One region of the Thalassospira xiamenensis M-5 genome, then DNA from elsewhere that is predicted to be linked to it. Evidence: predicted binding sites of a transcription regulator. Region 1 holds the regulator's gene; the other holds the start of a gene.

Region 1 (4,429 bases):
AAGAATTTGCACCGCGAAACCGGTTCACGGCGATTGTCGAAGTCAACATCAACAACCTTGCGGCTGTGCCGTCGATCGTGTTCGGTCTTCTTGGGCTTGAGGTTTACCTTAATGTCATGCACCTGCCGCGGTCGGCCCCGGTTGTTGGTGGTCTGACGTTGGCCCTCATGACATTGCCGACCATCATCATCGCATCACGTGCGGCGATCAAGGCAGTGCCGCCGTCGATCCGGCAGGCTGCCCTTGGTCTTGGGGCATCGCCGGTTCAGACGGTGACCCATCATGTGTTACCGCTGGCGATGCCCGGTATTCTGACCGGGACCATCATCGGCATGGCGCAGGCTCTCGGGGAAACCGCACCGCTTCTGATGATCGGTATGGTGGCGTTTATTGTTGATATCCCGGGCGGGGCACTCGATCCGGCGACAGTTCTGCCGGTGCAGATTTATCTGTGGGCGGATAGTCCGGAACGTGCCTTTGTTGAGAAGACTTCGGCGGCCATCATGGTCTTGCTGGGCTTCCTGATCCTGATGAACGGATTGGCCGTGTATCTGCGCAAGAAATTTGAACGGAAGTGGTAAAATGGCTGTTGTAACTCAAAGCGCAATGACGGCAGAGCCGTCAGTCACTAGCCCGAAAATGACGGCCCGTGACCTCAATCTTTTCTACGGCGACAACCAGGCGCTTTTTGATGTCAATCTTGACATTGTCGAACGCCAGGTCACAGCACTTATCGGCCCGTCGGGCTGCGGCAAATCAACCTTCCTGCGGTGCATGAACCGCATGAATGACACGATTGACGGTGTCACGATCAAGGGCAAGGTAACGCTTGATGACCGTGATATCTATGACAAGGCAATCGACGTTGTTCAGTTGCGCGCGCGCATTGGCATGGTGTTCCAGAAACCGAACCCGTTCCCGAAGTCGATTTATGACAACGTGGCCTATGGCCCACGTATTCACGGTCTGGTGAATTCGCGCGACGAGCTCGATGAAATCGTCATGACCTCGCTTGAACGGGCGGGTCTACTGAAAGAAGTCAAAGACCGTCTGCCGGAACCGGCAACCGGTCTTTCTGGTGGGCAGCAGCAGCGCCTTTGCATTGCACGTGCGGTTGCCGTCAGCCCCGAAGTCATCCTGATGGATGAACCGTGTTCGGCACTTGACCCGATTGCAACCGCAAAGGTCGAGGAACTGATTGACGAGCTTCGTTCGAACTACACCATTGTGATCGTGACGCACTCCATGCAGCAGGCTGCCCGCGTGTCGCAGCGCACGGCGTTTTTCCATCTCGGCAAGCTGGTCGAAGTGGGCGAAACCGATCAGATTTTCACCAATCCCAAGGACGAGCGCACCAAGGGATACATTACGGGTCGCTTCGGTTAAGTCCGGGCAGGAGTATTTTCGATGGTCGATGAGAAACATCATATCGTCAGTTCGTTTGACGAAGAACTGACCCGTCTTAACAACATCATTTCGCAGATGGGCGGGCTTGCCGAAAGCCAGCTGATTTCCGCCATTCGTGCGATCGTTAAACGGGATTCGGAACTGGCCGAGAAGGTCATTCTTTCCGATCACCGTATCGATACGCTGGAACAGGAAGTGCAGGATTTTGCCGTTCGTCTTCTGGCCCTGCGTCAGCCGATGGCAGATGACCTGCGGCAGGTGGTGACCGCGCTTAAACTGTCCAACGATCTGGAACGTATCGGTGATCTGGCGAAAAACATCGCCAAGCGTGCGCAGGTTCTTAACCAGGTGCCGCCGATCCGCCCGGTTCAGGTGATCCCGAACATGGCCAAGCTGTGCCAGGAAATCATCAAGGACGTTCTGGATGCCTATATCGAAGGTGATGCGGAAAAGGCCCAGCGTGTCTGGGCGCGCGATCAGGAAGTTGACGATATGTACAATTCCCTGTTCCGTGAACTGCTGACCTATATGATGGAAGATCCGCGTAACATCACGGCATCGACCCATCTGCTGTTTATCGCCAAGAATATCGAACGTATTGGCGATCATGCGACCAACATTGCCGAAACGATCTATTACCGGATCAAGGGCGAAGACCTGCCGATGGATACTCGGCCAAAAAATGACGCGGCGAACTTTGCCGTCGTAGAACCGAATGAGTGACACTGGAGCATAGGAAGATGGACCCAACGGTTCTTATCGTCGAGGACGAAGCTGCAATCGTAACCATGTTGCGCTACAACCTCGAACGCGAGGGGATGCAGGTTGTCGAAGCCGGGGACGGTGACGAAGCGTTGAAAATTCTGGCCGAAACCCATGTCGATCTGGTCCTTCTGGACTGGATGCTGCCGGTGATGTCAGGGATCGAGGTTTGCCGCCAGATCCGCCGGAAGCCTGAAAGCCGGGATTTGCCGGTGATCATGGTCACGGCGCGTGGTGAAGAAGGTGACCGCATCCGCGGCCTTGATACCGGGGCCGACGATTATGTGACCAAGCCGTTTGCGATTGGTGAATTGCTGGCCCGTATTCGCGCACTTCTGCGTCGATCCGGTCCGGCGCAACCACAAGGGCAGTTGATCTATTCCGATATCGAAATGGATCTGGCCGCCCATCGTGTCAGTCGTAACGGCAAGGCTATCCATCTTGGCCCGACCGAATTCCGTCTGCTGCGTTATTTCCTGGAACATCCGGGGCGGGTTTTCTCGCGCGAGCAGCTTCTGAATGCGGTTTGGGGGCCGAATATCTATGTCGAAACCCGCACGGTTGATGTTCACATTCGTCGTCTGCGAAAGGCATTGAATGACGTCAAGGGAACGCGCGATGTGATCCGCACGGTTCGTGCCGCGGGTTATGCACTGGATGTCGAAGCCGCCTGATTGCGGTTATTCCGGAAGACGAAACGAAAGACCCCCATTATTGTGATGGGGGTCTTTGCGTTTCAGGTGCTTTTCCTGGATTTTGCCGGTTTGGCAGTTTTTTGTGCCTGGTCTTCGGTTTTTTGGCGCGCGGTGCGCGGGGCAAGTTCGTTCATCAGCAGCATATCGGCACGCCGGAACTTGGCTATTTCGATATCGATATCTTCCTGCGGGATATCGCAGGCCGCCAGAACGTGATCGGACAGGCGTAAACCGGTTTCAAGTACCTCTGGGATGGCCGCATCGGCACCACTGCGTGACAGCGGACCGATATGGGTGATGTCCTGGGCACGGGCAAAGATTTTCAGATGTGGATAATGCTGTCGCAGCAAGGCGACGGTCTTTTCGGTTGCGTGCGGGTTGCCCATGGCAACGGCGGCAATATGGGCCTGTTCGGTATGGGCGGCACGAAATGTTTCCGGTCGGGACCCATCGGCAAAATAAACCGGCAGACCTTCGGCTCGGCCACGCGAAACCTGTTGGGCATCGGATTCCAGAACGATAAACGGGATTTCCTTGGTGCGCAGCAGACGGGCCAGAACCCGGCCGACGCGCCCGCAACCAATTACCAGAACATGTTTCTGAATGCCGTCGGTTTCATCCGAAATCTCGCTTAGCTGATCGGTTTCCTTGGGATGAAGCTTCTGTTCGATGCGATGGCCGAGCGAAATCAAAGTCGGCGTCAGACCCATCGAAATCGCAACCACCGGGATCAGCATCACGGCGATGTCAATCGGAACCGCCCCGTTCTGCGATGCCAGTGCAAGCATGACGAAGGCGAATTCACCACCGGCGGCCAGGCTCATGGCGACCCGGATTGAAGATGCACGGTTAAAGCCGATCAGCAGGGACAATCCGAAAAGAACCGCTGCCTTTATGACCAGAAGCCCGATCAGCCACAAAATGATCGTTCCGGCCTGACCGATGACCACATTGGCATTGACCGACATTCCCACAGACATGAAGAACAGCGACAGGAAAACACCGCGAAATGGCGAAATGTCGGCTTCGATCTGATGGCGGAATTCGGTCTCGGCCAACATTACCCCGGCGATAAAGGCACCAAGCGCCATTGAAAGGCCCGCGGCTTCGGTCAATGTGCTGGCAGCCAGAACGACAAACAGGGTCCCGATTGCAAAAAGTTCCGGGTTTTTAAGAGCCGCAATATACCGAAAGAGTCGCGGCAGCAGATAACGACCGGTCAGCAACAATACAGCAACCGCCCCCACACCGCTTAGTGCGCTGATCCAGGGGCTGGTTTCGCTCCCGGCATTGCCAGCGGCCTGCACCATGATCAGGAAGGGACCAACCGCAACGTCCTGCAACAGCAGGATGGCAAGGGCTGCACGCCCGAAACGTGTGTGCAACTGGCGCTCATCGGAAAGCTGTTTAAGGATAATGGCTGTTGATGACAGGGCCAGTGCCCCGGCAATTACGATAGAGGCGGGCATATCGTAATTAATCAGCAGCAATACACCGAACATCACGGCCATCGTGACGCCGATCTGCAGGAAACCAAGGGTCGCGAACCGGCCCCCAATCACGCG
Region 2 (4,429 bases), 2.1 Mb from region 1:
AGGCAAAGATGCCGAAATTCGAACCGCGGAAGGCTTCGGTCACGTCAGACAGGATGATCGGGTTGCGAAGGTCGGGTTTGTCCGAGCCGTATTTCGCCATCGATTCATCAAACGGAATGCGCGGGAACGGAAGCGGTGTTACATCACGACCACCGCCGAATTCGACGAAGATGTCATGAAGAACCGGCTCAATCGCATCAAACACATCGTCCTGGGTGGCAAAGGCCATCTCGAAGTCGAGCTGATAGAACTCGCCCGGGGAGCGGTCGGCACGGGCGTCTTCATCGCGGAAGCACGGTGCGATCTGGAAATAACGGTCAAAGCCCGAAACCATCAGTAGCTGTTTGAACTGCTGGGGGGCCTGCGGCAGGGCATAAAATTTGCCCGGATGCATGCGCGACGGCACCAAGAAGTCACGCGCACCTTCCGGCGAGCTTGCCGTCAGGATCGGGGTCTGGATTTCCAAAAATCCCTGTGCGGTCATTTTCTGACGCATCGCCGAAATCACGCGCGAGCGCAGAACGATGTTCGAATGAACACTTTCGCGACGCAGATCAAGGTAACGGTGACGCAGGCGGATTTCCTCGCCATATTCGGCATCGCCAAAGACCGGCATCGGCAGCACGTCGGCCGACGACTGGACTTCGATGTTCGATGCATAAACCTCGATCTCGCCGGTCGGCAGGTTCGGGTTGACGGTTTCGGCGGTACGTTTGACGACCTTGCCGTCCACCGTGATCACACTTTCGGCGCGCGACTTTTCAAGAACCGCGAAAAGCGGGCTTGAAATATCGATCACGATCTGGGTGATGCCGTAATGGTCGCGCAAATCGACAAACAGAAGGTTGCCGTGGTCGCGCTTGCGGTGGATCCAGCCGGACAGGCGCACTTCCGCATCGGCGTCAGAGGCGCGCAACGCATTACAATTGTGTGAACGATAAGGATGCATGGTCTTTCCAGGTTGCTTTGTATGCTTCGTATTTTGGGCCACAAATTTGGCGCAAAGGTGCATGGCTGCACCGCGCTGTCAAACAAAAAAGCACCGCAATCCAGCCACCCCGGTCAATTCGGGGGGCTTAAATCGGGTGATCTGTCTGTTTGCGCGACGCGGCGCTTGAAATTCTGCGGTATAAAACGCTGCCAAAGCCCCGCCGTCAAGTGCCCGTCGCAATGGTCTGCATTGCGGGCCGGAATTTCAGGTCGGCGGCGCACCGATCCCCTGCAAATCCTTGACCTTTACAAAGCGAATCAGGCGCCCGGCCTCAAACCGAACGTCCGCCCAATGATCAACATCAAATTCATACTGGCAAAGCCCGCAGGTCGGATATTTACGGTTCATTTCCAGCAATGCCTCGCCATCGCCCTCGCCAAACAGCCGGGCGGCGAAATCGGCAAGTCCCGGATTATGGCCGATCATCATTACACAGCGGGCCTCGTCATGGGTGTGCCCAAGGCTTTCAAGCAGCACGGCCTCGTTCGCCATATAAAGGTCTTCGCTGTAGATCACGTCGGATGCACTGGCAAAATCGCGCCCCAGCAGGGTTAATGTCTGGACCGCACGTTCGGCGGTTGAACACCAGATCAGATCGGGCACCAGCCCCTGTTCATGCAAATAGCGCCCCATCACCGGGGCCGCCTTTTCGCCGCGCCGGTTCAGTTCCCGGTCGTGATCGGATCGGGACGGATCGGTCCAGCTTGATTTTGCATGCCTGAGCAGAAGCAATGTCTTCATAAAATCGGGTATCCGGTGATCTTAAGGAAAGCAGACTTTTGCATGCCACATCGGGCGCTGTGAAGCCACCAAGAAAACTGACTTAAAAATTTAAGAAAATTGCACCCCGACAAGCAGTTATCCTATACTCCAATCGCAACCGGGACCTGTCGCTTTATTTCAAGGACACAAACCCACTTTCGCAGGAGGCACAGCGTGACCCACGCCGCCGTTATTCAATCAAGCGCCATCACACTTGATTCGGACAAGCGCTTTATAAACCGCGAACTTTCGTGGCTGGCCTTTAACGGCCGCGTCCTTGAAGAGGCACAAAACAAACGTCACCCGTTGCTGGAACGCCTGCGTTTCCTGTCGATTTCCGCCAGCAACCTTGACGAATTCTATATGGTTCGCGTCGCAGGTCTTGTCGGGCAGCTGCGTGCGGGCATGACCAAGGTCAGCCAGGATGGCATGAGCCCGTCCGAGCAGCTGCGCGCCATCACCTATGATGCCAGCCAGTTGATGCAGGATCAGCAGCGCATCTGGCAGCAGCTTAGCAGCGAGATGGACAAGCACGGGATTTCGGTGATCAGACCGGATGATTTGACCCAGACCGACCGCAAATGGCTTGACGGCTATTTCATGCGCGAAATCTTCCCGACCTTAACGCCGCTTGCCATTGATCCATCCCATCCCTTCCCGTTCATTCCGAACCTTGGCTTTGCGATCGTCATGCAGCTGTTTGACCCGGCGGATGGTCACAACATGCGCGGGCTGATCCCGGTGCCGCCGAAAATCGGCCGTTTCCTGCGCATGCCGGGCCGGACCGAACGGTATCTGCCGCTGGAACAGGCGATTGTCCTTTACCTTAACAAGCTGTTCCCCGGTTTCGACATGATCGAACACGGCCTGTTCCGCGTTATCCGTGACTCGGACGTTGAAATCGAAGAAGAAGCCGAAGATCTCGTGCGCGTTTTCAAGACCGCGCTGAAGCGTCGTCGCCGCGGCAGCATCATCCGGCTTAAAGTCAATGCCGAGATGCCAGAAGACCTTCTGGATTTCGTGGTCGACGAACTTTCTGTCGCCCCCGAAGAAGTCGTCAAGGTCGACGGGCTTGTCGGGCTTGTCGATGTCAAACAGCTGATCGATTCCGATCTGCATCATGATCTACTGTTCCCGCCCTATGGCGCGCGTTATCCCGAACGGGTGCGCGACTTTGGCGGCGATTGCTTTGCCGCGATCAGCAAAAAGGATCTGGTGGTTCACCACCCGTTCGAGGATTTCGACGTCGTCGTGCAGTTCCTGTTGCAGGCTGCGCGTGACCCCGAAGTCGTCACCATCAAGCAGACCCTTTATCGCACATCGGAAAACAGCCCGATCGTCAAGGCCCTGATTGCGGCTGCCGAAGCGGGCAAATCGGTAACGGCGATGGTGGAGCTCAAGGCCCGCTTTGACGAGGAAGCCAACCTGCGCTGGGCGGCCGATCTTGAACGTGCCGGTTGTCAGGTGGTCTATGGCTTCCTTGACTGGAAAACGCATGCCAAGGTGTCACTGGTGGTCAGGCGCGAAAGCCACGGGCTTCGGACCTATGTCCATTTCGGGACCGGCAACTATCACCCGATCACTGCGAAATTCTATACCGATATTTCGTTCTTCTCGTGCGATCCGGCATTGGGTCGTGACGCGGCCAGCATCTTTAATTTCATGACCGGTTATGCCACCCCGCGGTCGCTTGAAAAGATTGCCATCGCGCCGCATACGCTTCGCCCGACCCTGCTTGCCCATATCGATCAGGAGATCGAAAACTGTCAGGCGGGCAAACCGGCGGGCATCTGGGCCAAGATGAACAGCCTTGTTGATCCGGTGGTGATTGACGCGCTTTATCGCGCCAGCCAGTGCGGGGTTCATATCGAACTGGTCGTGCGCGGCATCTGCTGTTTGCGGCCCGGTGTGCCGGGGTTATCGGAAAATATTCGGGTCAAATCCATCGTCGGTCGGTTCCTTGAACATTCGCGCATTGTCGTCTTTGCAAACGGCGCAAAACTGCCGTCGCGCAAGGCCAAGGCGTTTATTTCATCTGCCGACTGGATGCCGCGCAACCTTAACCGTCGTGTCGAAACACTGGTCCCGGTGGAAAACCCCACCTGCCAGCGCCAGATTGTCGAACAGATCATGATTGCAAATCTGAAAGATACGGCGCAGGCTTGGTACCTGCAGCCCGACGGGACTTACGAGCGGTGCGAAGCCGATGAAAATGCTTTCTCCTCTCACCAGTATTTCATGACCAACCCGTCACTTTCGGGCCGTGGCAGCGCGCTTAGCGAGGAAGATCCAAATGTCCCCGTGCTGCAGCTTGATGACTAAGAAAACAGGCAGGTTCAACCAACCGCATGCTGACTGACCAAAGGGTTTCCAACCGTATCGCCATCATTGATGTTGGCTCGAACTCGGTGCGTCTTGTTGTGTTTGATGGCATGACACGCGCACCGGCCCCGATTTTTAACGAAAAGGTGATGTGCGGTCTGGGGCGCGACCCCGAAAACACCGGCCGTCTCAACCCCGAAGGTGTTGAAATGGCAACCGCCGCCCTGCGGCGTTTTGCCCGGTTGCTCCGCGCGATGAAGGTCACACGGGTCGACATCCTGGCGACCGCGGCTGTCCGTGCCGCCAGCGACGGACAGGCTTTTTGTGATCGGGTCCTTGCCGAGACCGGCCTGA

The links. Region 1 encodes PhoB, which activates phosphate uptake and scavenging genes when phosphate is short. Its sites were predicted from a motif close to TNTCATAAAACTGTCA; they were not measured.
Region 2: the regulator PhoB is predicted to act here: its motif matches at 1,811-1,826, upstream of TH3_RS06585 (RNA degradosome polyphosphate kinase).

Annotation. Positions count from the first base shown of each region.
Region 1 is NZ_CP004388.1:3,889,516-3,893,944, reverse strand. Features, by position in the region: gene pstA (phosphate ABC transporter permease PstA) at 1-581, shown strand, start outside; gene pstB (phosphate ABC transporter ATP-binding protein PstB) at 583-1,386, shown strand; gene phoU (phosphate signaling complex protein PhoU) at 1,408-2,130, shown strand; gene phoB (phosphate regulon transcriptional regulator PhoB) at 2,148-2,843, shown strand; gene TH3_RS18095 (cation:proton antiporter domain-containing protein) at 2,906-4,429, opposite strand, start outside.
Region 2 is NZ_CP004388.1:1,402,029-1,406,457, reverse strand. Features, by position in the region: gene aspS (aspartate--tRNA ligase) at 1-949, opposite strand, end outside; gene TH3_RS06590 (SixA phosphatase family protein) at 1,196-1,732, opposite strand; gene TH3_RS06585 (RNA degradosome polyphosphate kinase) at 1,928-4,075, shown strand; gene ppx (exopolyphosphatase) at 4,102-4,429, shown strand, end outside.